DNA from 2 places in the Pseudomonas serbiensis genome. Region 1 is predicted to be linked to the other one. Evidence: predicted binding sites of a transcription regulator. Region 1 holds the regulator's gene; the other holds the start of a gene.
The links. Region 1 encodes sigma-54, which starts transcription at its own class of promoters, with help from an activator protein. Its sites were predicted from a motif close to ANTGGCATNNANNTTGCTNT; they were not measured.
Positions count from the first base shown of each region.

Region 1 (8,300 bases):
CAATTTGTTCGAGTACACGTTTTTTACTGCCGCCCGACACGTTCACGCATGAACGGCCGGGGGTCAGGATATTTTCAAGTCGGATCATTGGGATGAGTGTCAGCGAGCTGTCGCACCTTTAAGGATGTTCTGCTGCTTCTCCTTATGCTTGAGCAATTGTCTGTCGAGCTTATCAGTGAGAAGGTCGATTGCCGCGTACATGTCGTCATGTTCGGCGTTGGCTACGACCTCTCCACCATGGATGTGCAGAGTGGCTTCGATTTTCTGTTTCAGCTTCTCGACAGCCAGCGTGACCTGCACATTAGTAATCTTGTCAAAATGCCCTTCGAGCTTCTTGAGCTTGAGCTCAACGTATTCACGAAGGGGCTTGGTCACTTCCAGTTGGTGTCCACTGATATTGACTTGCATACAGCTTTCTCCTTTGCCAGTGCATAAAGAGGCAGGTGTTGAGTCCTGCCGCTGGAACGCTGTGGCTCTGCCTGCATCACATCAGTCGCTTGCGTTCACTCGAAGGTGCAATCCCCAGTGATTCGCGGTACTTGGCAACTGTGCGACGGGCTACTTGAATGCCTTGTGCCTCCAGTAAACCAGCGATCTTGCTATCACTCAACGGCTTTTTCTGATTTTCGGCAGCAACCAGTTTTTTAATGATTGCGCGGATAGCTGTCGAAGAGCATTCGCCGCCTTCGGAGGTGCTTACGTGGCTGGAAAAGAAGTATTTCAGCTCGTAAATGCCCCTTGGGGTGTGCATGAACTTCTGAGTGGTCACGCGGGAAATCGTCGACTCGTGCATGCCTACCGCTTCGGCGATGTCATGCAGGACGAGCGGTTTCATGGCCTCATCGCCGTATTCGAGAAAACCGCGCTGGTGCTCGACGATCTGGGTGGCAACCTTCATCAGTGTTTCGTTGCGGCTTTGCAGGCTCTTGATGAACCAGCGTGCTTCCTGCAACTGGTTGCGCATGAAGGTGTTGTCGGCGCTGGTGTCGGCACGGCGCACGAATCCGGCGTACTGAGGGTTGACGCGCAGGCGCGGTACCGACTCCTGATTCAGCTCTACCAGCCAGCGTTCGTTGTCCTTGCGTACGATCACGTCGGGCACGACGTATTCGGCTTCTGTGGACTCGATCTGGGAGCCGGGGCGAGGATTAAGGCTCTGGACCAGTTCGATGACCTGGCGCAGTTCGTCTTCCTTGAGCTTCATGCGGCGCATGAGCTGCGTATAGTCGCGGCTGCCCAGCAGATCGATGTAGTCGGTTACCAGGCGCTGTGCTTCTGCGAGCCAGCGGGTTTTTACCGGCAACTGACGCAGTTGCAGCAACAGGCATTCGCTCAGGTTGCGAGCGCCGATACCAGCGGGTTCAAATTGCTGAATGCGGTGCAGAACGGCTTCGATTTCGTCGAGTTCGATATCCAGTTCGGGGTCGAAGGCTTCGACTATCTCTTCGAGGGTTTCGTCGAGATAACCCTGGTTATTGATGCAGTCGATCAGGGTGACGGCAATCAGCCGGTCCTTGTCGGACATCGGCGCGACATTCAATTGCCATAGCAGGTGGCTTTGCAGGCTTTCGCCAGCGGATGTACGGGTGGTGAAGTCCCATTCATCGTCATCGTTGCTGGGCAGGCTGCTGGCGCTGGTCTGATAGACATCTTCCCAGGCGGTGTCGACAGGTAATTCGTTTGGAATGCGTTCGTTCCACTCGCCGTCTTCCAGGTTATCCACAGTCGGTGCGGTTTCCTGGTAGCTGGGTTCCTGAACGTCTGTATTGGGCTTTTGCTCGATGTTGTCAGCCAGAGGGTCGGAGTTGTCGAAGTCGTCGCCTTCTTCCTGACGTTCCAGCATAGGGTTGGATTCCAGTGCTTCCTGAATCTCTTGCTGGAGGTCCAGGGTCGATAACTGGAGCAAGCGGATAGCCTGTTGCAGCTGCGGCGTCATCGTCAGCTGCTGGCCCATTCTCAAGACTAGCGATGGTTTCATGGCAGGGGCTAAACACCTTATTCGCCGGCGCACATGCGCCATCCACTACAGGGCGCCGAAGCGCCAGCTTAAGCAAGTTATATGCCTGAATCTGAAGTGTTTGCCTAGAGCATCATGACAAAAAATGCATTGTCAACAGGATGTCCAGGCAAAGCTCGCATCAAAAGAGCTCACACAGGGTCGACTACAGGCGGAACTCGTGGCCGAGGTAGACTTCTTTCACCAACTGGTTGGCCAGAATGGTTTGCGAGTCGCCTTCGGCAATCAGTTGTCCATCGTTGACGATGTAAGCGGTTTCGCAGATATCCAGGGTTTCGCGGACGTTGTGATCGGTGATCAGCACGCCGATGCCCTTGGCTTTCAGGTGATGAATGATCTGTTTGATATCGCCCACCGAGATGGGGTCAACGCCTGCGAAAGGCTCATCGAGCAGGATGAACTTGGGGGCGGTGGCCAGTGCGCGGGCAATTTCCACGCGGCGACGTTCGCCACCCGAAAGGCTCATGCCCAGGTTGTCGCGGATATGGGTGATGTGGAATTCCTGAAGCAGGCTTTCCAGCTCCTTGCGACGTGCAGCGCCGTCGAGTTCCTTGCGGGTTTCAAGGATGGCCATGATGTTGTCGGCCACGGACAGCTTGCGGAAGATCGAGGCTTCCTGTGGCAGGTAGCCAATACCGGCACGGGCGCGACCGTGCATCGGCTGGTGGCTGACATCGAGGTCATCGATCAGGACGCGGCCCTGATCGGCCTGTACCAGGCCGACAATCATGTAGAAGCAGGTCGTCTTGCCTGCACCGTTAGGGCCGAGCAAGCCTACGATCTGACCGCTGTCGATGGACAGGCTGACATCGCGTACGACCTGACGACTCTTGTAGCTTTTAGCCAGGTGCTGGGCTTTAAGCGTCGCCATTTACTGGGCCTTCTGCTGTTCGGTTTTCTTTTTGGGCTGGATGACCATGTCGATCCGCGGGCGTGGCGCAGTCACTTTGGAGCCGCCATTGGCGCGGCCGGCAGTGACGATCTGCTTCACGGTGTCGTAGACGATCTTCTCGCCTTCGGAGGTGTTGCCGTCATTGATGACCTTGGCCTTGTCGATCAGCACGATGCGGTCTTGTGCCGCGTAATACTGGATGGTCACGCCATAAGCCTGCACGATCGGCTTGTCTACCGAGGGTTTCTGCTCGTAATAGGCAAGGTTGCCGACGGAGGTGAATACGTCGACTTCGCCTTGGGCATTACGAGTGATGGTCACGGTGTTGCCGGTGATCTTCATCGAACCCTGAGTGATGATGACGTTACCTTTGTAGGTGGCAACGCCTTTCTTGTCATCGAGCTGCGCGTCGTCAGACTGGATGTGGATAGGCTGATCGCGGTCGGTTGGCAGGGACCAGGCGCTCGGGCTTCCCAGTGCTGCGCCCAGGCCGAGCAAAAAAGGAAGAGTTTTAACGAGACTCATACTGTCCTCTTACGTTGGACAGCAGGTCCATCCTGCCGTCGTTCAAATACGCTTTCATTCCCTTGGCTGTCGTTACACCGCCAGCGGCGTCGATTCTAACGATTTGCTCGGTCTGCGCATATTGCTTCTGTGGGAATACGGTCATACGGCTACTGGTAATGATAGTCGTACGTTGTTTTTCGTCGGTGCGTGCAACACGTACCGAATCGATCAGTTCGACCTCTGTGCCGCCAGGCGAAACTTCGCCGCGTTCACTCTGGACGTGCCACGGGAACAGGGTGCCGCGGTACATATGCAGATCGGGCTTGGTCAGCAGGGTCACATCCGTGGCCTTGACGTGTTCGACCTTGTCTGCGGTCATGTCGTATTGCATCTTGCCGTCGGGCAGGTACTGCACGCTATGGGCATTGATGGCGTAATAGTCGATAGCGGTGTCGTCTTTTGTGGCGACAGGCTGATCCATGAAGCTTTCCGGGCTTATGTTCCAGTAGCCCGCTGCGGCAAGCAGCAGCGCCAGCACCCCGAAAAGCAGAAACGTACGAACTTTCTTGTTGAACATAAAAAATGGCTTCTATAAGGAGGCGGATTGGGCTGCTTCGAGGCTGCCCTGTTCGCGACTGACATGCCGGATCAATGGCAAGTCTGGCAGATCGTCGGCCGGATAGGTGACTTGTTCATGCTCATGGCCCGGATTCGGGGCTTTCGCAAACAGGGTGGCGGCCATTACATGACACCCGCACGCAGGAGATCCTGCAGGTTGAACGCACCTACCGGGTGGTCTTTGGCGTCGACGACGATCAGGGCGCTGATCTTGTGATCCTCCATGATCTTCAGGGCTTCGGCTGCAAGCATGTCTGCGCGGGCCGTCTTGCCGTGAATCGTCATGACTTCATCAATGGTGGTTTCGCGAATATCGATCGGACGATCCAGCGTGCGGCGCAGGTCGCCGTCGGTGAAGATCCCGGCCAGCTTGCCGTCGGCGTCGACGATTGCGGTCATGCCCAGGCCCTTGCGGGTCATTTCAAGCAGTGCATCGCGTAGCGGGGTGCCGCGCTGTACCTTGGGCAGGGTGTCGCCGGTATGCATGACGTTCTCGACTTTCAGCAGCAGGCGTCGACCCAATGCGCCTCCAGGGTGCGAGAACGCAAAGTCTTCGGCGGTAAAGCCGCGCGCTTCAAGCAGGGCGACAGCCAGAGCGTCGCCCATTACCAGAGCGGCAGTTGTCGATGACGTTGGCGCCAGGTTCAGTGGGCAGGCTTCGTGTTCCACCTGAACGTTGAGGTTGACGTCGGCGGCCTTGGCCATGACTGAGTTCGGGTTGCCGGTCACGCTGATCATCTGGATGCCCAGGCGCTTGATCAGTGGCAACAGCGTGACGATTTCGTTGGTCGTGCCGGAGTTGGACAGAGCCAGAATGATGTCGTCACGGGTAATCATGCCCATGTCGCCATGGCTGGCTTCGGCTGGATGCACGAAATACGAGGTCGTGCCGGTGCTTGCCAGGGTGGCGGCGATCTTTCTGCCGATGTGCCCGGACTTACCCATGCCGACCACTACGACACGTCCCTTGCTGGCCAGAATCATTTCGCACGCGCGCACGAAATCGCCATCGAGATGGCCAAGCAAGCCTTGTATGGCTTCCATTTCGAGGCGGATGGTTCGTTGCGCGGATTGAGTCAGGTCGCTGGATCGGCTCATATCTTGAATTAGTCGGCTTGCTGAAAGGCGGCGATTATAGCGGTAATGTACGATTCCCTCACGTCTGATCGTCATGGAGTTGTATTCGGGGCGGCTTGTTCAGCTTTTCAGGTTTATTGCAAGGGCTGTCCTGAGGTTTATTTCAACATGCAAAGGGTGTCTGCAAGGTGCGTCAGGGTATCTAACAAACAGGTTCTCTTCTTGGGTGGCGTGCTGCTGCGGTGATATAGTTCGCGGCTTGTTCGGCTGGCCCGCACTGTCTGTCTCTCGTCAGAGCACGACAGGAGAAGGGAGAGGCTGTATCGCAAGGAGTTTAGATGAGCGCCGATGACGCCTACGCGGTCGATTTGAAAGGTGTGTCCTTCAAACGCGGCACGCGCAGCATATTCAGTAATGTCGATATCCGTATTCCCAGAGGGAAGGTCACCGGGATCATGGGGCCTTCCGGCTGTGGCAAGACTACCTTGCTGCGTCTGATGGGTGCGCAGTTGCGCCCAAGTGCAGGCGAGGTCTGGGTCAATGGCCAGAACCTGCCCGAGCTGTCACGCAGCGATCTGTTCGATGCGCGCAAGAACATGGGCGTCCTGTTTCAGAGCGGCGCGTTGTTCACCGATCTGGATGTGTTCGAGAACGTTGCATTTCCCTTGCGCGTTCACACCGAGTTACCGGAAGAGATGATCCGCGACATTGTCCTGCTCAAATTGCAGGCAGTAGGTTTGCGTGGGGCTCTGGAGCTGATGCCTGACGAATTGTCCGGCGGCATGAAGCGCCGTGTGGCGCTTGCCCGTGCAATCGCTCTCGACCCGCAGATTCTCATGTACGACGAACCCTTTGTCGGGCAGGACCCGATAGCCATGGGGGTCCTGGTTCGTCTGATCCGTTTGCTCAACGATGCGCTGGGGATAACCAGCATCGTGGTGTCTCATGATCTTTCAGAGACGGCAAGTATCGCGGATTACCTGTACGTCGTCGGAGACGGGCAGGTGTTGGGGCAGGGTACGCCGCAGGAATTGATGTCCTCGGATAATCCGCGCATTCGTCAGTTCATGACCGGCGAGCCGGACGGCCCCGTTCCGTTTCACTATCCGGCACCGGATTTTCGTGAAGATCTTTTGGGGAAGCGCTGATGCGCAATAAGTCATTGCTGGACCGTATCCGCCTGTTTGGGCGTTCGGCCATTGATACCGTGGCAGTGCTGGGGCGATCCGGCATCTTCCTGGGCCATGCCCTGGTAGGGCGTGGTGGCATCGGCGGCGGTTTTTCGCTGTTGATCAAGCAGTTGTATTCTGTGGGCGTGATGTCTCTGGTCATCATCGTCGTGTCCGGTATTTTCATCGGCATGGTGCTGGCGCTTCAGGGGTTCAGCATTCTCGCCAGATACGGTTCGGAGCAGGCGGTGGGCCAGATGGTCGCATTGACCCTGCTGCGCGAGCTTGGCCCGGTGGTCACTGCGCTGCTGTTCGCCGGGCGTGCAGGCTCCGCACTGACTGCGGAGATCGGCAACATGAAATCCACCGAGCAGCTGTCGAGCCTTGAGATGATCGGGGTCGATCCGCTCAAGTACATCATTGCGCCACGCCTGTGGGCCGGGTTCATTTCCCTGCCGCTGCTGGCGATCATTTTCAGTGTGGTCGGAATCTGGGGTGGCTCTTGGGTCGCTATCGACTGGCTGGGCGTCTATGAAGGCTCCTTCTGGGCGAACATGCAGAGCAGCGTTTCCTTCACCAGTGATGTGCTCAATGGTGTTATCAAAAGTGTCGTCTTTGCCTTCGTGGTGACCTGGATTGCTGTGTTCCAGGGCTATGACTGTGAGCCCACTTCCGAGGGTATCAGTCGGGCTACGACCAAAACGGTTGTATATGCCTCGCTGGCAGTGCTGGGCCTCGACTTTATTCTGACCGCCTTGATGTTTGGAGATTTCTGATGCAAAACCGCGCAATCGAAACCGGTGTCGGCCTGTTCCTGCTGGCCGGGATCCTGGCTTTGCTATTGCTCGCCCTGCGTGTCAGCGGCTTGAGCGCCAGTGCGACCAATGACAGCTATAAACTTTACGCTTACTTCGACAATATCGCCGGTTTGACTGTCAGAGCCAAGGTGAGCATGGCGGGTGTCCCGATTGGCCGTGTAACGGCAATCGATCTGGATCGTGACACCTTTACCGGTCGTGTAACGCTGGAGATCCAGAAGAAGGTAGACAACCTGCCTTCCGACTCCACTGCCTCGATCCTGACCGCCGGCTTGCTGGGTGAAAAATACATTGGTATCAGCGTGGGTGGTGACCAGGCTCTGCTCAAGGATGGAAGTACGATCCATGACACGCAGTCATCGCTTGTGCTGGAAGACCTGATCGGGAAATTCCTGCTCAATACCGTGAGTAAAGAAGCCAAATGAGGAGCTTTAAATGATCTCTATCCTGCGCCGTGGTCTGCTGGTATTGCTGGCCGTGCTGCCCATGATGGCAAATGCGGCGACAACTCCGTCTGCTCATGACCTGGTAGATCGCACCACCAAGGAGTTGCTGAGCGACCTGGCCAGCAATAAAGAGCAGTACAAATCCAATCCGAGCGCGTTCTACGATGCCTTGAACCGTATCGTTGGCCCGGTGGTTGACGCTGACGGCATTTCCAGAAGCATCATGACCGTCAAGTATTCGCGCAAGGCTTCGCCTGAGCAGATGCAGCGCTTCCAGGAAAACTTCAAGCGCAGCCTGATGCAGTTCTATGGCAATGCGTTGCTTGAGTACAACAACCAGGGCATTACCGTTTCGCCAGCCAAGGATGAGGGTGCGGACCGCACCAGCGTCGACATGCAGGTAAAAGGCAATAACGGCGCGGTCTATCCTGTTTCCTACACCCTTGAGAAAATCAACGGTGAGTGGAAGGTTCGTAACGTCATCATCAATGGCATCAACATCGGCAAGCTGTTCCGTGATCAGTTCGCCGACGCCATGCAGCGTAATGGCAACGACCTGGACAAGACCATCGATGGCTGGGCAGGTGAAGTCGCCAAGGCCAAGGAAGTGACGACCGAAGCTGCGCAGAAGTCGGCGCAATGAGTGAGTCTGCCGTACGCCTTGGTTCGCCGGGTCAATTGCAGCTGACGGGCGTGCTGGATTACCGTAGCGGGCCGCAACTGCGCAAGCAGGGCGCGGCCCTCATCAAGTCCAGC
Region 1 is NZ_JAUQOO010000013.1:26,266-34,565, forward strand. It holds gene ptsN (PTS IIA-like nitrogen regulatory protein PtsN) at 1-88, opposite strand, end outside; gene hpf (ribosome hibernation-promoting factor, HPF/YfiA family) at 100-408, opposite strand; gene Q6A51_RS17035 (RNA polymerase factor sigma-54) at 485-1,978, opposite strand; gene lptB (LPS export ABC transporter ATP-binding protein) at 2,163-2,888, opposite strand; gene lptA (lipopolysaccharide transport periplasmic protein LptA) at 2,889-3,434, opposite strand; gene lptC (LPS export ABC transporter periplasmic protein LptC) at 3,421-3,993, opposite strand; gene Q6A51_RS17055 (hypothetical protein) at 4,006-4,158, opposite strand; gene Q6A51_RS17060 (KpsF/GutQ family sugar-phosphate isomerase) at 4,158-5,132, opposite strand; gene Q6A51_RS17065 (ATP-binding cassette domain-containing protein) at 5,450-6,259, shown strand; gene mlaE (lipid asymmetry maintenance ABC transporter permease subunit MlaE) at 6,259-7,056, shown strand; gene mlaD (outer membrane lipid asymmetry maintenance protein MlaD) at 7,056-7,523, shown strand; gene Q6A51_RS17080 (MlaC/ttg2D family ABC transporter substrate-binding protein) at 7,534-8,187, shown strand; gene Q6A51_RS17085 (STAS domain-containing protein) at 8,184-8,300, shown strand, end outside.

Region 2 (8,300 bases), on a different contig from region 1:
GATGCTGGCCCGAACCTGATCATCATAGTGATAGGTGGTCTCGTGGCTAATTGAGAGTCTCATGCAGCCTCCAGATATGAAGTGTGGATGGCATCACCCAGTTGGGCCACCAGGGGAATGAATTCGTTCAACCACTCATGCAGGCCTTCAGCCAGGATCTCGTCGATGCTGGTATAGCGCAGGCGTGCATCCATTTCCGCCGCCAGACGCTGTGCCGGTCGGCCATTGGCGCCCGGCAGGCTGGCGAGGATCAGGTCCAATTCTTCCAGGCAGGCCCGCAAGGAACGCGGAATGTCGGCACGCAATAGCAATAGCTCGGCAACATGGCGCGCACCCGGCGCGTCCCGGTACAGCTCGGTATAGGCCTCGAAGGACGACAAGGCGCGCAACAAGGCGCTCCACTGGTAGTAACCGGCTGCCGAGTTATCCGCCGCCGCGTTGGCCTGCGGCCCACGCAACTCAAGCATTTCATAACGGGCATCGAGCATGCGCATGGTGTTGTCGGCACGCTCGATGAAGGTGCCCAGGCGAATGAAACGGAACGCATCGTTACGCATGATGGTGCCGTAGGTCGCGCCACGAAACAGGTGGGAACGCTCCTTCACCCACTCGCAGAAATGGCTCATGCCATAGCGCGCCAGCCCTTGCTCGGCGATCCCGCGAATCTCCAGCCAAGTGGAGTTGATGTTCTCCCACATGTCAGCGGTAATTCGTCCGCGCACCGCATGGGCACTGGCCCGTGCTGCGCCAAGACAGCTGTAGATGCTGGCCGGGTTGGTTGCATCAAGGGCAAAGAAGTGCAGCATGCGCTCGGCATGCAAGGCGCCATGACGCTCCACATAAGCATCCAGGGTTCCGGTGATCAGCAGCGGCATGGCAATTTCATCCAGCCCGCCGCGCCCGTCCTGGGGCATCAATGACAGCGAATAACTCACGTCCATCATTCGGGCGAGGTTCTCCGCTCGCTCCAGGTAACGCGACATCCAGAAAAGATCCGAGGCAGTTCTACTTAGCATTGGCAGGCATCCTTAATCCTCGACCACCCAGGTGTCCTTGGTTCCACCACCTTGCGACGAGTTCACCACCAGCGAGCCTTCACGCAGCGCTACTCGGGTAAGCCCGCCAGGCACGACGCGGGTTTCGCGGCCGGAGAGGACAAATGGGCGCAAGTCGATATGTCGCGGGGCGATGCCGTTCTCGACGAAGGTCGGACAGGTCGACAGGGACAAGGTCGGTTGGGCGATATAAGCGTGTGGCTTGGCTTTGAGACGGGCACGGAACGATTCGATTTCAGCAGCACTTGCCGCAGGACCGACCAGCATTCCGTAACCACCGGAGCCCTGGGTTTCCTTGACCACCAGATCACCCAGATTGGCCAGCACATGGGACAGCTCTTCAGGCTTGCGGCACTGCCAGGTCGGCACGTTCTTGAGGATCGGCTCTTCATCCAGATAGAAACGGATCATGTCCGTGACATATGGATAAATCGACTTGTCGTCGGCCACCCCGGTGCCGATGGCATTGGCCAGGACCACATTGCCGGAACGATAGGCCGACAGCAGGCCCGGAACACCCAGCATCGAATCGGGGTTGAAGGCCAGCGGATCGAGGAAGGCATCGTCCAGACGGCGGTAGATCACATCAACGGCTTTCGGGCCGTCGGTGGTGCGCATGAAGACACGATCATCACGGACGAAAAGGTCAGCCCCTTCCACCAGTTCAACGCCCATCTCCCGCGCCAGAAAGGCGTGCTCGAAAAATGCGCTGTTGAAACGACCAGGCGTCAGGACCACAACGCTTGGGTTGTCCAGATGGCTCGAACTCTTGAGCGTGTCGAGCAACAGGTTCGGGTAGTGATCGATCGGTGCAATGCGTTGCGCGGCGAACAGCTCCGGGAACAGGCGCATCATCATCTTGCGATCTTCGAGCATGTAGCTCACACCACTCGGGGTGCGCAGGTTGTCTTCAAGCACGTAATAAGTGCCATCGCCATCGCGCACCAGGTCGACCCCGGAGATGTGCGAGTACAGATCACGATGCAGATTCAGACCTTGCATTGCCAACTGGTATTGCTCGTTGGCCAGGACCTGCTCGGCAGGAATGATGCCCGCCTTGATGATCCGTTGATCGTGATACAGGTCGGCGAGAAACATGTTCAACGCCTTGACGCGCTGAATGCAGCCGCGCTCCACAACCCGCCATTCACTGGCAGGAATGCTGCGCGGGATCGTATCGAAGGGGATCAACCTTTCGGTCCCCTGCTCGTCACCATAGAGCGTGAACGTGATCCCGGCGCGATGAAACAATAGATCGGCTTCACGCCGGCGTTGAGCCAGAAGCTCAGGAGGCGTATCCCCCAACCAGCGGGCAAATTCCCGATAATGCGGGCGGACCTGACCGCCAGCGTCGTACATCTCGTCATAAAAGGTGCGGATCATGCCGTACTCCTTGTCACCATGGACATCAGGGCCTTCGCAAGGCCCGTGCCATCGGCATAAACGCTTTAATATCAACAACTTATGTAAAACAAGAACATCCAACGCACCATTCCTGTGCAATAAACGCCCCAGTCAATTCTCCTACGCTTCATTCGGAAGCGTCAGTCACTCGCGAAATCTATCACCAGCATAGTCAGTGTTGATTTGATGGTGAGATATTAGTTCGCCACAATCACCAGCACCGAGCAAACAAAGGCCCGAATGCCTGTTTCACGTTTTTTTCTGGAAATATGTCAGCACCTGCGCCCTCGCGCCTTTATAACCGGACTTCCCTTCAAGCCACTCCATTGAGTGGCTTTTTTTTGACCATCGAATTTACTTCAGTGGGCTTTCGCGAATGAATTCGCTCCTGCCACCAGCACCCAAAAACAAGACCGGCCAATTGCAGAGTGCTCCGCAATTGGCCGGTCGTGACTGGATCGAGATGATTCATGCGTGCAGTCTTCTGATCTCCGCTGTGACCCCCCATCCTTCAACTTCACCGTCCATCGGTGAAATCACGCTCTGGAAGTCTTGCTCAAAGTCTCCGATCCCGTCGTACGTGGCATACATGACCTTGCTCAATTGCAAGTGCCACGCACCGTCGTCACGCACGTTGATCTGGGTATTGATGGATTCACCACGAAACTGTCCTGCTGCCTGCCGCGCCCTTTCCTCATCCGGGAATACGGCATAGAACTCGATGGGGTAACTGCGTGCAAAATCAAAACCGCCTTCTTTCATGCGGCGCAGTACGTTACTGCTGATGTCCTCTTGATAGGCTGTGCTCATGAAACGTCCTCCTATGCAACGATAGATAGAGTTTCAACTCTTCCAGAACGACCACCTTGGCGGGGGTCGCCACACGACAGTTAATCCGAAGTGGGGAATCAAGCATGAAGCTGACCAAACCGAGCCTGTGACAGCTCGGGTTTCGACATGGAGAGGCCGACGTATCGGCCTCGTTTGCAGAGTAGACCCATCTCGGGTCGGCTGCCAAGTGCCTGACACAACAAGTCTTTGCGTGTGTAAATGAATCAGATTACTTCTGTAATGGAAATGATCTGGACACTGTTGTGATCCTTGAGGGTTTTCACTGTGGGCTCCTCGGTTCTCCCCTCCAGATCATTGAGGTTCAGTTCATCGGTGACCGGAAACAGAATGGGACGCAGAAGACGTGCCGCAGCCTCCTCGCTCGGGCGCTCCAGTGAATCAATATCATGACGTTGCTGTACACCATCTTTATCGATATATGAAATGGCCCACTGTCTCATCGATGTCTCCAGAACAAAGCCAGAACGCTGGCCTACATGATCTGGACCTTTTGCCAACGGCATTCGTTCAAGAAAAATGCAGGTAAAAAGAAAGGCCCTCGCAACCAGTGCAGAGGGCCTTCGTTCATGGCAGCAAAAGATCAGTTAGGGTTCTTGCTGGCCTCTACCCCGGCAGTGTTATCCAGAAGGCTCTTGGTGGCTGTCTGCAGGAAGCTTTCCAGCTTCTGCTTGAGCTCGGCCGTGTCCGGAGCATCGGGAACCACTTCGGCATGCGGGTTGGCGCCCAGTGTGTAGGTCATGACCTTGGCAGGCATTTCCGTTGGTTCGATCAGGATACGGTTGCCATGGATGATAGCCACCACCTGCTCGCTGCCGGACGGCTTGATCACACCAAAACCCTTGTCGCCTTCAGGCAGGTTAAGCAGGTCGCGTCCCCAGCACTGGTTGCGGGTCTGACCGCCCAGGCGCCCCATGATGGTCGGAACCACATCGACCTGAGTACCCACGATACTGCTGCGCTGGCCGAACTTCTCCTGCACGCCCGGCCCGATCAGCAGCAATGGCACGTTGAAACGGCCAAGGTCCATTTCGGTCAGTTGCATCTTGTTGCCAAAACCATGGTCGCCCAGAACCACGAACAGGGTGTTCTTGAAGTAAGGCTCTTTCTTGGCCTTCTCGAAGAATTGTCCCAGCGCCCAGTCGGAATAGCGCATGGCGGTCAAATGCTCATCCAGCGTGCCATGCCCGGTGACACGCTCCACCGGCAGGTTTTCCGGCAAGGCATAAGGCGTATGGTTGGACAGGGTTTGCAGCAAGGCATAGAACGGCTTGCCATTCTGGCGGGCTTTCAGTTCCTCGGCACCACGGTCGAACATGTCCTGGTCGGACACACCCCAGGTCGGGTCGGAGAACACCGGGTTGACGAAGTCTTCACGGCCGACAAAGTTGGTCATGCCCTGGTTGCTGAAGAAGCCCGACTGGTTGTCCCAGGCAAAGTTGCCGTTATAGACATAGACGTCATCGTAGTTGCGTCCTGTGCTGAGCAACTGCGGCAGGCCCGACAGCTTGTGGCTGCCTTCGGGAGTCTGCATCAGGTACTCGAAGCCCGGCAGGTTCGGGAAGCACGCCATGGTGGCAAACATGCCCTGGTGGGTATGGGTACCGTTGGAGAAGAAGTGGTCGAACAGCAGACCTTCCTTGGACAGTTTGTCGAAGTAAGGCGTGATGTTGGCCTTGTCGCCCAGAGCACCGACCGAGTGGCCAGCGAAGCTTTCCATCAGGATCACCACCACGTTGCGGATCGGCAACGTGTTTTCCGCTGGCGGAGTGAAGTCTCGGCGTACGGCAGCAGTATTAGGATCAATAAGCCGGTCATGAGGGGTCAACAGCATGTTGCGCACGACCTGCTGCGCCTCAGGCTGAGGCAAAGTGGCTTTCCAGATATTGTCGCGGTCTTCGGACATGCGGCTTTTCGCGGCAGTAATCAGCGTCAACGTACCGTTCAAGCCCAACTGATTGGCGAAGTTCGACTCCGTGGTGTAAGCATCGCCCCAACGCAGCGGCGGGCCTTGACGCAAGGTGCCACGAGCTGAAATGACTGCGATGACCAGCACGATGAAGAAGACAACGATGCGCAGGTACCAGGGAGCAATCGAGCGATTGCTGCCACTGCTGACACTGAATTCGCGACGAGGGCGCGTCACGCGGTCAATCCCCTTGAACACCAGGCTCAACAACCAGGTGACCAACGCCCACGCCAGCAGATAACGCACCACCGGGAAACCGTACCAGAGCATGCTCAGCACAGTCTTGGGGTCTTCCTTGACGTACTGGAACACCAGACCGTTCAGCCGCTGGTGGAATTCACGGTAGAAGTCCATCTCCATCAGGCCGAAGAACAGGGTGATGCTGCCGACCAGTGTCAGCCAGAACCGGAAGAAGCCCCGCGCAGACATGGCCCTGACACTGAACAGCGACAGCATCAGAGGAATGAGCAGATAGACCGTCAGACGCAGGTCGAAGCGCATGCCGTTGAACAGTGCTTCGATAAAGGTCGATGCCGGCGTATCACCAATCATTTCACGGTTGTAGACCAGCAGCCCGATACGCAGCAGGGTGTACATCACCATCAAGGCCAGGCCGCTGAGCAGCGTGTAGGCCAGATGTGATTTGACAGTGGGGTGTTGCAGGCGGGACAAAGCTTGCCGATGAATCTGGGCGTCCGTGTTAGCCATTTTTGTCAGGATCCGGTGGATTCAGGAATTGAGTTCGGATATGCGATACCTGCCGATCCGAAAGAGGAGGCAGCGCATGGGGGGCAGATATTACGTGATTGCCGTGTTTTTAGCGCTTATCAGAGCGTGGCACTGAATAATCGCGCGCAATTTTCGACAAAAGGGTGTGAAAAATTTGTTGCGCGTCGCAGGCAACCGATGTGAGCGGTGCCGCAATCCTTGCCACGCGGGCATGACCTTCAAGGATTCAGGTCATGCCCATGCCTGAAGAAAACCTCAGTCGTTGCTGGGTTTGTTCACGGCTTGCAGCACGTATTGTGGCAAGGCGAAAGCACCGATATGGATTTCCGGGTTGTAATAGCGAGTAACAATACCGCTACCGACAAAGCGCTGGCGCAGGGTTTCCAGCGGCAGTTTGCGATAGGTGGTGTTGGTCGAGCCCCAGGCGAAGGTCATTGCGCCACCGATATAGGTGGGGATTGCCGCCTGATAGAAATGCCAGTCCGCGAACAGGCCATTCATGCGACCAGCCGTGGTCTGCACACCGCTCAACTGCATGAACGGCGTGCCGTTCTGAGTGACCAGGATGCCGTTTTCGTTCAGGCAGCGATGGCAGGCCTGATAGAAGTTCTCCGAAAACAGGACTTCACCCGGACCGATCGGGTCGGTGGAGTCGGAAATGATCACGTCGAACTTCTCTTCGGTGGTCGCGACGAAACGCATGCCGTCATCGATCACCAGGTTCAGACGAGAATCCTCGAAAGCACCGCTGGAGTGGCCAGGCAGGAATTCCTTGCACATTTCCACTACGGTGGCGTCGATCTCGACCATGGTGATGTGCTCGACGCTCAGGTGCTTGGCGACTTCACGCAGCATGCCGCCGTCGCCACCACCGATGATCAGTACACGCTTGGCAGCACCATGAGCCAGGATCGGCACGTGGGTCAGCATTTCGTGGTAGATGAATTCATCGGCTTCGGTGGTCTGGATTACGCCATCGAGGGCCATTACGCGCCCCATCCGCGGATTCTGGAAAATCACCAGATGCTGATGCTCGGTACGGACTTCATGCAGCATTTTTTCCATACGAAAGCGCTGGCCATAGCCTTCGTACAACGTTTCCTGATAATCGCTCATGGGTAAGCTCCCGCTAAAGACTGATGACAGGACGGCCGACCGCCCACAAGAAAGGCGCGCATTCTACGTTGCGAAAGATGACAGGTCGAACCTCATCACTGCATAACGACAAACGAGTCCATGCGCAGGAGCGAATTCATTCGCGAAGGGCCAGTACAGCGCATAAATATTCGCCGTCTGGACCCTTTTCGCGAATTCATTCGCTCCTGCCCGGTTGCCTCAGATACGAACATTACCGCGAGGGCCGGCAATCGCCCAGATAATCAGCCCCAATACCGGAAGCAGTAGAATCAACAGCACCCAGACGATTTTCATACCGGTGCTCACGCTGCTTTTCAGTACATTGATGATGGCCCAGATATCCAGGGCCAGAATGATCAAGCCGATCAGGCTATTGAAAGTTGAACCCATGATGTAGCTCCTGTGCAGACTGTGTAAGTAATGACTCCATAGAGAATAGTCAGCCCCATTGAACCAACGGCACATTTCCATGCTCGGAAACTGAGTCCGCTATCCTTTGAATCATTGTTTTCAGACAGGTCGCCTTTCATGCAAACACCCTTGCAACCCCGAACGCTATGGGCAACGTGGTCAGCTCAACTCCAGACCAGCCCGTTGGTAAGCCTGGGATTCCTTCTGGCGCTGGTCATCGTTATTGGCCTGGGTGCCGCCAGTCTTTATAACGCCTTCTTCGGCACCAACCAGAGCAATCTGGCCTACGCCTTGATCGGCGGTACGGCGGGCTTCGGGGCGACGGCGCTGGGTGCGGTAATGGCTGTCGCGTTCCGTAATATCAGCCAGCGGACTCAGGACATCATGCTCGGGTTTGCCGCCGGAATGATGCTGGCAGCCAGTTCCTTTTCGCTGATTCTGCCCGGGCTGGCCGCTGCGCGCGACATCACCGGCAACGGCCCGCTCGCCGCCGCCACCGTGGTGACAGGGCTGGGGCTTGGCGTGCTGCTGATGCTGGGGCTGGATCGATTCACGCCCCATGAGCACGAAAGCGTAGGCCGACAAGGGCCGAATGCCGACCGTATCAACCGGGTCTGGCTGTTCGTGCTGGCAATCACCCTGCACAACCTGCCGGAAGGCATGGCCATTGGTGTCAGTTTTGCCGGCGGCGACATGAATGTCGGCCTGCCCCTGACCACCGCGATTGCCATCCAGGATATTCCCGA
Region 2 is NZ_JAUQOO010000024.1:8,952-17,251, forward strand. It holds gene Q6A51_RS23815 (transglutaminase family protein) at 1-63, opposite strand, end outside; gene Q6A51_RS23820 (alpha-E domain-containing protein) at 60-1,016, opposite strand; gene Q6A51_RS23825 (circularly permuted type 2 ATP-grasp protein) at 1,029-2,438, opposite strand; gene Q6A51_RS23830 (ribonuclease E inhibitor RraB) at 2,928-3,269, opposite strand; gene Q6A51_RS23835 (hypothetical protein) at 3,515-3,751, opposite strand; gene Q6A51_RS23840 (LTA synthase family protein) at 3,892-5,985, opposite strand; gene speE (polyamine aminopropyltransferase) at 6,262-7,122, opposite strand; gene Q6A51_RS23850 (PLDc N-terminal domain-containing protein) at 7,342-7,533, opposite strand; gene Q6A51_RS23855 (ZIP family metal transporter) at 7,672-8,300, shown strand, end outside.
Region 2: a site for sigma-54 is predicted at 2,472-2,491, ahead of Q6A51_RS23825 (circularly permuted type 2 ATP-grasp protein). Genes of this name have one in related genera too.